Regions from separate parts of the Microbacterium sp. NPDC057944 genome, predicted to be linked through region 2. Evidence: riboswitches for the same ligand, from Rfam matches in the RefSeq annotation. Region 2 holds a riboswitch; each other region holds the start of a gene.
The links. Region 2 has a riboswitch for thiamine pyrophosphate ahead of ACFVRO_RS02795 (MFS transporter). Riboswitches for the same ligand answer to the same signal wherever they lie in the genome.
Positions count from the first base shown of each region.

Region 1: another riboswitch for thiamine pyrophosphate. It lies ahead of thiM (hydroxyethylthiazole kinase); the one in region 2 lies ahead of ACFVRO_RS02795 (MFS transporter).
Region 3: another riboswitch for thiamine pyrophosphate. It lies ahead of ACFVRO_RS06180 (ECF transporter S component); the one in region 2 lies ahead of ACFVRO_RS02795 (MFS transporter).

Region 1 covers NZ_JBHVPJ010000003.1:14,248-17,516, reverse strand. Annotated here, with positions in the region: gene ACFVRO_RS17130 (DUF402 domain-containing protein) at 1-344, shown strand, start outside; gene ACFVRO_RS17125 (NAD-dependent epimerase/dehydratase family protein) at 427-1,392, shown strand; TPP riboswitch at 1,416-1,510, shown strand; gene thiM (hydroxyethylthiazole kinase) at 1,500-2,348, shown strand; gene ACFVRO_RS17115 (bifunctional hydroxymethylpyrimidine kinase/phosphomethylpyrimidine kinase) at 2,345-3,269, shown strand, end outside.
Region 2 covers NZ_JBHVPJ010000001.1:631,101-634,369, forward strand. Annotated here, with positions in the region: gene ACFVRO_RS02785 (DUF262 domain-containing protein) at 1-507, opposite strand, end outside; gene ACFVRO_RS02790 (class I SAM-dependent methyltransferase) at 678-1,640, shown strand; TPP riboswitch at 1,597-1,703, shown strand; gene ACFVRO_RS02795 (MFS transporter) at 1,698-2,978, shown strand; gene ACFVRO_RS02800 (hypothetical protein) at 3,063-3,269, opposite strand, start outside.
Region 3 covers NZ_JBHVPJ010000001.1:1,356,721-1,359,989, forward strand. Annotated here, with positions in the region: gene ACFVRO_RS06175 (D-alanyl-D-alanine carboxypeptidase) at 1-1,504, opposite strand, end outside; TPP riboswitch at 1,587-1,698, shown strand; gene ACFVRO_RS06180 (ECF transporter S component) at 1,689-2,336, shown strand; gene ACFVRO_RS06185 (ABC transporter ATP-binding protein) at 2,333-3,269, shown strand, end outside.

The DNA of each region.
Region 1 (3,269 bases), on a different contig from region 2:
ACGCGGATGACGGCGACTGGCGCTTCGACGGCTGGTACGTGAATCTGGAGAACGCCCACCTGCGCACCGACCGCGACACCTACTCCTCGGATCACATCCTCGACGTCTGGATCGCGGCGGACCGCACGGTTCATCTCAAGGACGAAGACGAGGTCGCCGCGGCGATCGTGCAGGGTCGGCTCACCTGCGAGCAGGCCGCGCAGATCGAGAGGCATGCGGATGCCGCGATCCAGTCCTTCCACGACGGCGACTGGCCCTTCGACCCGGAGTGGGTCGCATGGCGCCCCGACCCGACGTGGACCCTCCCCGAGCTTCGCGGCCTGGAGGGGCTGCGGCGCCCCTGAGGTCTGCTCTGTTGCGGTGTCGGCGCTCTGCTCTGGGCGGAACGGGCTTCCGTGCGGAGGCGGATGCTGATGACATGGACGCATGACGACTGCACTGATCCTCGGCGGGACCGGCTGGCTCTCCGGCCGCATCGCGCGACGGCTGATCGACGACGGTGTCGAGGTCACGTGCCTCGCCCGTGGCGCACGCACGGCGCCGAGCGGGGCTGCTCTCGTGCGGGCCGACCGCGATGAGCCCGACGCATACGCGGAGGCGGCCGTCCGTGACTGGGACCGTGTGATCGACATCTCCTCCCGAGCCGACCATGTCGTCGCCGCCGTCGAGGCGCTCGGAGACCGAGCCGCACGCTGGACGTACGTCTCGTCGATGTCCGCCTATTCCGACGACGTCACGGTCGGCGCCGACGAGTCCGCTCCGCTGCACATCGCCGCCGAACCGGGGGACGAGTACGAGTACGGTCCGCAGAAGGTCGCGGCGGAGGACGCGGTGCGCACTCTCGCAGACCGGGCGCTCATCGTGCGACCCGGACTCATCGTCGGCGCGGGCGACCCCAGCGATCGGTTCGGATACTGGGCCGCGGCCTTCGACCGCGCGGGCGACGGGACGGTGCTGCTGCCGCCGACCGAGGGGCGCACGACGCAGGTGATCGACGTCGATGATCTCGCGGCGTACGTGGCCGCCACGGCATCGACCGGTGCGGTGAACACGATCGGCGACGAGCATCCGCTCGGCGAGGTGCTCGCACTGTTCCGCGCGGTGGCGGGGCATGCCGGCGCCACGGTGTCCGCCGACGAGGGATGGCTCGTGGAGCACGGCGTCGAGTACTGGATGGGGGAGCGCTCGCTGCCGCTGTGGCTGCCGGCGGAGATGACCGGTTTCATGACGCGCTCGAACGCCGCCTATCGTTCCGACGGCGGGACGCTGCGTCCGCTCGCGGACACCGTGGACGCGGTTCTCGCGGACGAACGAGCACGCGGCGTCGACCGCGAGCGGCGCGCGGGGCTCACCCGATCCCACGAGCTGGAGCTGCTCGCCGAGCTCGGGTGACCCGCGCTCTTCGCTAGACTGCGAGCAGTGACACGGGGTGCCGCATCCGCGGCTGAGAACAGACCCGTCGAACCTGATCTAGTTAGCACTAGCGAAGGGAATGTCGCATGAGCGATCTTCTGCGTCCTGCATCCGCCTCCGATCTCGTCTTCGAGGCCGCCACGCTGCTGGGGGTGCTGCGAGAGGCGCCTCCTCTCACGCACTGCATCACCAACGCCGTCGTCACCGGGTTCACGGCCAACGTGCTCCTCGCCGTCGGCGCGGCCCCCGCGATGGTCGACATCGTCGGCGAGGCCGGGATGTTCGCCGGCGTCGCCTCCGGCCTGCTCGTGAATCTCGGCACGCCGAACCCCGAGCAGCGAGCGGCGAGCCTGGAGGCGGCGGCCGGAGCCGCGGCGTCCGGCACGCCCTGGGTGCTCGACCCCGTCGCCATCGGCGCGCTCCCGGTGCGCACGGCGCTGGCGCAGGAGCTCGTGGCGCTGCGCCCGACGGCCATCCGAGGCAACGCCTCGGAGATCCTGGCACTGGCCGGTCTCAGCGCAGGCGGACGTGGGGTCGACGCCACCGACACCACGGATGCCGCCGCCGACGCCGCGGTCGCGCTCTCCTCGCGCTTCGGCAGCATCGTCGCGGTGTCGGGGCCGGTGGACCTGATCACCGACGGGCAGCGCGTACTGCGGCTCGCGAACGGACACGAGCTGCTCACCAGGGTCACCGGAGGCGGCTGCGCTCTCGGCGCCGTCATGGCTGCGTTCCTCGGGGCCGCACGGACCACGGGAGCCGATGCGCTCACCGCGGTCGCCTCGGCCAGCCTCGTCTACACGATCGCCGCCGAGCGCGCCGCTGCGGCATCCGCGGGCCCGGGCAGCTTCGCGGTCGCACTGCTCGATGCGCTCGCCGCCGTGCACCCTGACGATCTCGCCGGAGCGGCGCGCGTCGAGGGCGGCGCGCTGTGATCGCCGACCTCTCTCTGTACCTCGTCACCGATCCGGGGCTGTGCGGAGAACGCGGCGTCGTGGAGACCGTGCGGATGGCCGTCGACGGGGGAGTGCGCATCGTGCAGCTGCGCGACAAACGGGCGACGGATGCCGAGACGACCGCGCAGCTCGTCGAGCTCTCCCGGGTGATCGACGGTCGAGCGCTCCTCGTCGTGAACGACCGGCTCGACGCCGCGCTCGCCGCTCGTGCCGCAGGCGCCCGCGTCGACGGCGTGCACCTCGGACAGGGGGACTCCTCGGTGCTGCGCGCCCGCGCCGCACTCGGCCCCGACGCCCTCATCGGTCTCACCGCGAACAGCCCTGAGCACCTCGCCGCACTCGGAGAGCTGCCGGAGGGCACCGTGGACTACCTCGGCGTCGGCGTCATCCGACCGACAAGCACCAAGCCCGACCATCCGCCGGCACTCGGCATCGAGGGCTTCGCGGCGGTGGCCGCGGCCACTCCGCTGCCGTGCGTGGCGATCGGCGGCGTCGGCATCGACGACGCCGAGCCTCTGCGCGAGGCGGGCGCCGCCGGTCTCGCGGTCGTGTCGGCCCTGTGCGCCGCCGATGATCCGGCGGCGGCGGCGCGAGGCCTCCTCCGCCGCTGGCGTGCAGCGGGGGTGCCGCGGGTGCTCAGCATCGCCGGCAGCGACCCGTCGGGAGGGGCGGGCATCCAGGCCGACCTGAAGTCGATCGCGGCGAACGGGGGATACGGCATGGCCGTCCTCACCGCACTCACCGCGCAGAACACGCAGGGCGTCAGCGCCGTGCACGTGCCGCCGACGGAGTTCCTGCGCGCGCAGCTCGACGCGATCTCGGACGACATCGTCGTGGACGCCGTGAAGATCGGCATGCTCGCCGACGCGGAGGTCATCGGCGCGGTGGCCGACTGGCTCG
Region 2 (3,269 bases):
CTCTGCCAGTCGTTTGAACTCACCATCCTCGCCCGCATGGCGTCGTTCCTGAGGGTTCAGCGCAACGACATAGCGGTTCATCCTTGCGAACATCGCTCGAATCGCGGTAGGAGTGAATCCTGAAAGCTCTTGGATAACAAAGTCATACTCGAGAATCTTCGAGCGGTCGTCGGCAGAGAGCGTCTTCCACCTCAAGCGGCTCCACGACTCGCCTTCAGACTCGGTGAGCGAGAAGCGATTGGCGAGAAAGTCCATCACCGCGGACAACCGTTGCTGTCCATCCACAACTGTGTACTCGATACGACCGGTCTGTACACTCACCGTCCGCTGAAAGTAGAGCACAGGAATGGGATTTCCGGTGAGAATCGTATCCATGAGGTATGCCTTAGCCGGCCTTGGCCATACAGCATTCCGCTGAAACTCCGGACTGAGCTGAAGCTGACCCTCATCGTAGAGCTGCTTAAGGAGACCGATGTCTTTGGTCGTGGTCGCAATCTTCGGGGCCAAGATCTCTCCTCACAGCTCGTTCACGCCGGACCGGCGCACAGTTACTCCACCGACGTTACAGATGAATCAGCCTTGGAACCACAATAGGATCCTGCTCCGCCTCGGTCGCCACCACAGGCCCCCTACCGCACTCCCCCACTCAGGCGTACCCTCACCTCAGAGGTGCACTGATGCCCGTTCCCGACAGCATCTTCTCCGGGTCCATCCCTGAGAACTACGACCGCTACATGGTGCCGCTGATCTTCGAGCCCTATGCGGCCGATGTCGCGCGCCGGGCGGCGGCGCTGGAGCCGCGACGGGTGTTGGAGACCGCGGCCGGAACGGGCGTCGTCCCGCGATTCCTGCTGCCGCTGCTGCCCGCCGGCTCGGCCTATGTCGCGACCGATCTGAGCGCGCCGATGCTGGACTACGCGGCATCCGTCCTGCCCGATCCGCGGCTGCGCTGGCAGACCGCCGACGCGCAGGACCTGCCCTTCGACGACGGCGCCTTCGACCTGGTGCTGTGCCAGTTCGGGGCGATGTTCTTCCCCGACCGCAGGCGCGCCTACCGCGAGGCGCGACGGGTGCTCGAACCCGGCGGGAGCTTCATGTTCGCCGTCTGGGACGCGATCGAGAGGAACGACTTCGCCGACGAGGTGGGGCACGCGCTCGCGGCGATGTTCCCCGCCGACCCTCCGCGCTTCATGGCCCGCACCCCGCACGGCTATCACGACGTCGCCCTGATCGAGCAGGAGGTGCGGGATGCCGGCTTCACCACTGTCACGATCGACACCGTGACCGCGCAGAGCGTCGCACCGTCGGCCCTCGTCGCGGCGACCGCGTACTGCCAGGGCACACCCCTGCGCGGCGAGATCGAGGCGCGGGACCCCGTCGGCCCTCGCGGAGGCGACGGTGCGGGCAGCCGCCGCGATCGCCGCCCGTTTCGGCGACGGCGAGGTGCGGGGGCGGATCCAGGCGCACGTCGTCACGGCCTCGGGCTGACGCGCGACGGGCGAACGGGCGACGAGCGACGAGCGACGAGCGACGAGCGAACGTTTCGTCTCGCTGCGCTCGCTCAACGACCGGGGGGCTGTGCCCCTCCCCTAGACTTCCCTCAACCATGGGAGTCCCGGCAGGGGCTGAGAGGGCGCTGACGCCGCGCCGACCGTCATACCTGATGCGGGTCATGCCGCCGTAGGAAGTCGAGCCATATGTCGCGCCTCATCGCCGAGCCCACCGTCTCCCCCTCTCGAGCCCGCAACGCCGTCCGCGGCGGACTGCTCGGCAACTTCGTCGACCAGGTCGACATCTTCCTACCGGTCATCGCCCTCGCCCCCGCCGCCGCGATCGTGCTGGGTCCCGATGCGGCCGCCGCCCAGACGGGCCTGATCTTCGTCGCCACTCTGCTCGGACGTCCGCTCGGCGCCGCGATCTTCGGGAGCCTCGCCGACCGTCACGGACGAACGAGAACCACCACGGCGGCGATCACCGGCATCGCGATCACGACGCTGCTGATCGCCCTGATCCCCACCCACGACGTCGGCGGCGCGGCGACCCTGTGGGCCTTCGTGGCCCTGCGCTTCGTCGGCGGCGTCTTCCTCGGCGGCGAGTACTCCGCGGCGATCCCCCTCGCCATGGAGTGGACCGCCCCGCGCCGGCGCGGCCTGCTCAGCGGCGGCATCATGGCCATGTCACCCCTCGCCAACGCGTTCATCGCCGGGCTCACGCTGACCCTCGTCCAGGTGCTCGGACCCGACGCCTACGCCGGCTGGGGGTGGCGGATGCCGTTCATCGCCGGCGCGCTGCTCGCCGCGGCGATGCTCTGGTACTACGTCGCCGGCGTCGACGACGCCCCGATCCCGACGAACGGCGCCCGCCGCGCACGTCCGCTCACCGCCATCCTCATCGGTCCGTTCCGCCGCCAGCTGTGGCAGGTGTTCGTGCTGATGACCGGGCTCTGGCTGTTCACCCAGATGGCGATCCCCGTGCTCACCGGGATGCTGCGCGAGGCGCCGCAGGTCGGACCGACGACCGTCCCGTTCATCATGCTGATCGCGACCCTCGTCTCGGCAGCCGCGATGCTCTCCGCCGGCGCGCTCTCGCAGCGGATCGGACGGAGACGCTTCTTCGTGGTCTTCGGTGCGGGGGCGCTCGTCGCCGCACCCCTCGCCTTCGCGTGGGCACTGACCTCGCAGGGCGTCGCCGCCGTGCTCGCGGTGACCGTCGTGCAGATCGTCACGGTCTCGGCCTACGGTCCGGTGGGCGCGTACCTCGCCGAGCGCTTCCCCTCCGCCGTGCGGTCGAGCGGCTACGGGGTCGGGTACTCGCTGTCCCTCGTCGTGCCGGCGCTCTTCCCGTTCTGGCTGCCCTGGTTGCAGAGCACACTCGGCCCGGTCGCGGCGGTCATGGCCGTGCTCGCCGCGGCATCCGCTCTCCTCGTGATCGGTGCGCTCCTCGGCCCCGAGCCGGATCGGACCGCAGCTCTGGAGTGAGCGACGCGTGAGGAGTCAGAGAACGTCGGATCCGGACGGTCGGATGCCGCGATCTCTGACTCCTCACGGCCCGGATACCCCGGGTCAGTCCTTCGGGACGTTCTCGTCGGAGCTGTAGTTGCCGTCGCCCGACAGCGAGAGCGCACTGAACCGGATGGGACGCGTCACGCTCTTGAAGTCGAGAGGGCAGTGGCGCAGCCCGGCCGGGATGTACAGCGCACCCGACGTCGTGACCGAGTACGTCTCGCCGTCGAGGTCGATCAGCAGTTCGCCGCCGAGGTCGTGCGGGTT
Region 3 (3,269 bases), 730 kb from region 2:
GACGCCACCAGGCACTGGGCCCCTCGAGCTTCTTCTTCAGAGTGAGCGGCGTCGTCGCCGTGTCGAGGGGGCCGGCGACGGTCAACGTGCCGACCTCGGCGCCCGCCTTGCTCTTCTCGCCCAGATCGAACTCGGGCGTCGCCTCCGCCGCGGCGGCGTCCCACAGCACGACCTCGGCGTCGGCATCCGTCACGATCTCGGTGGACGCACCCCACAGGGTGTCCACCTCTCCGACGACGGTTCCCTTCGCCACCGCGGGGGCCTCGGCCTGCAGCGCGTCCTCGACCTGCGAGAACAGGGACCGGGTCGACGCGAGACGCATGTCGTCATCGGCCTGCGTGAGCACCGAGGCGTAGAGATGCACGGTCGTGCCGTCGACGACCACGTCCTTCGCGGTGAGCAGATTCCAGCTCTCGTGAAGGGTGCCGGTCTTGATGCCGACCACACCGGAGTCCGACAGCATCCCGTTCGTGTTCTTCACGAGTCCGGCGCCCGGCAGCTCGACCGAGGGCGTGCCGACGATCCCCGCGAACACGGGGTTCTGCATCGCCCGCTCCGCCACGGCGATCAGCGCCTCGGGGGTCGCCGTGTTGCGCTCGTCGAATCCGGAGGGCGAGAGGATCGTGATGCCCTGGATGCCGCGATCTCTGAGCCAGGTCGCCGCGGCGTCAGCGAAAGCCTTGTCCGAGCCCCAGATCTCCTTCGCGAGGCGGTCGATGTAGTTGTTCGCCGAGCCGAGCAGGATGCCCTGCAGCATCTGGAACTCCGTCAGGGAACCCCCGACGGGCACGTCGAGCGCCGACTGGTCGCTGCGCTTGTACGCGAGATACGACTGGCTGTCGGCCTTGGTGAAGGAGAAGGACGGACCCTGCTCGCCGACGGCGAGCGGCATCTGATCCAGCACCATGAGCACGCTGACCACCTTGGTGATGCTCGCGATGACGGCCGGATCCGGCGACGAGGCGACCGTTCCGATGCCCTGGATGCCGACCGCCGCACTGCCCTGCGTCGGCCACGTGATGGCCGCTGCCGGAGCGGCCGTCGCCTGGAACTCCGCCGTCTTCACGGTCGGCGCGACCTCGTGCAGCGGCCACAGCAGGGTCGTGCCCGCGTAGGAGGCGGCCAGTGCGGCGAGGATGCCGATCGGCACGAGCACGCCTGGACCCGCCGCGGCGGGGCGCAGCCGGGCGCCCGTCCAGAGCGCGGCCCCAGGTTCGCGCACCTGATCGCCGTCGAGCGTCGCCGTCGGGGAGTGGTCGGCGACGGATGCCGCATCCACCCAGGTGAGTGCGGTCGCCGCTCCGCCCTCGCTCGCCCACTGAGCGGCGGGGGCCTCTGCGTCCGCGACCAGCTGCTCCAGCTCGGAGTCGTGAGCCGCAGCATCCGGGATCGCTGGTACCCGGTCGAGCTCCGCGTCGATGGCCGACGTGTCCGCGTCTGCGGCGGCGTCGATCGGGGCATCGCCCAGGGGAGCGGTGGCCTCGGCGGAGTCAGGAGCGGTCACCTGCTTACGGTACCGAACTCTCCCGTGAGAACCGCGGTGCCGCAACAGGGGAGCGCGGAGTGTCGGCACTGGGTATGATCGAGAGCACAACCACGGGAGTCCGGCGAGCCGGGCTGAGAGGGAGCGAATCGCGCTTCGACCGTCGAACCTGATCCGGATCATGCCGGCGCAGGGAGGAGTTCAGATGAGTACGTCCACGCACCGGTCCCGCACCGAAGCGGCATCCACGGCCACAGGCCTGCGCAACGCACAGCTCTGGCGGTGGCGCGTCGTCGACATCGTCGTGGCCAGCGTCGTCGCCGTCGCCTGCGCGGCGATCTTCCTGCTGTGGAACGTCGGATACGTGACCCCGAGCGGGGCCCTCGAGGCGCTGCTCCCCGGCGTCCAGGGACTGCTCGCCGGTCCGTGGCTGATCGCCGGAGTCCTCGGCGGGCTGATCGTCCGCAAGCCCGGCGCCGCGCTCTACACCGAGCTCGTCGCCGCGATCATCTCGGCGCTGATCGGCAACGCGTGGGGGCCGCTGACCATCGTCTCCGGACTCGTGCAGGGCCTCGGCGCCGAGCTGATCTTCCTCGTGTTCCTGTACGGCGTCTGGCGTCTGCCCGTCGCGATGCTGGCCGGCGCCGGCGCGGGGCTCGCGTGCGGCATCAACGACCGCATCCTCTGGTACCCGGGGGCGGACACGCTCTTCACCGCCGTCTACATCTCCTCGACGACCATCTCCGGTGCGGTGATCGCCGGGCTCGGCGCCTGGCTGATCGCCCGCGGACTCGCCGCCACCGGCGCCCTGAGCCGGTTCGCGGCCGGCCGCGAGGTCACCGCACGAGTGTGACCGCCCGGGTGAACCCCGCCGCGCTCGATGCGCGCGGCTGGGGATGGCGCTACGCCACCCGGCTGCGCTGGGCCGTGCGCGAGGTCGAACTGCGAATCGAGCCGGGGGAGCGGGTGCTTCTGCTCGGCGCCTCCGGCTCGGGCAAGTCCACGCTGCTGCAGGGCTTCGGCGGCGTGCTCGGCGGCGCCGACGAGGGGGAGACGCACGGAGCGCTCCTCGTCGACGGCGTTCCCGCGACGGAGAGCCGGGGCCGCGTCGGGATGGTGCTGCAGGACCCCGACACGCAGACCATGCTCGCGAGGGTCGGCGACGACATCGCCTTCGGATGCGAGAACCTCGGCGTGCCCCGCGAGGAGATCTGGTCGCGGGTGCGCGAGGCGATGGATGCCGTCGAGCTCGACGTGCCCCTCGACCGCTCGACAGCGGCGCTCTCGGGAGGGCAGAAGCAGCGGCTGGCGCTGGCGGGCGTGATCGCGATGCGCCCCGGAGCGATCCTGCTCGACGAGCCGACCGCCAACCTCGACCCCGAGGGGGTGCGGGATGTGCGGGATGCGGTCGCCGCCGCCCTCGACGCGACCGGGGCGACCCTCGTCGTGATCGAGCACCGCATCGACGTGTGGCTGCCCCTGGTCGACCGGGTCATCGTGCTCGGCGCGGAGCCCGAAGGCACCGTCGTCCTCGCAGACGGGACTCCCGACGAGGTGCTCGGCGCGCGCGGCGCCGAGCTCGCCGCATCCGGGGTCTGGGTGCCCGGTCATCCGCCGGCCGTTCCCCCTCCGCCGGCGCACGGACCGGGTGAGCTCCTGCTGCATGCGCACGCGCTGACTGTGGCGCGCAGCCGCGGCATCCAGGTCGCCGGTCCCTTCGACCTCGACGTGCACGCGGGGGAGGCGATCGGCATCACCGGCCCGAACGGGGCGGGCAAGTCGACCT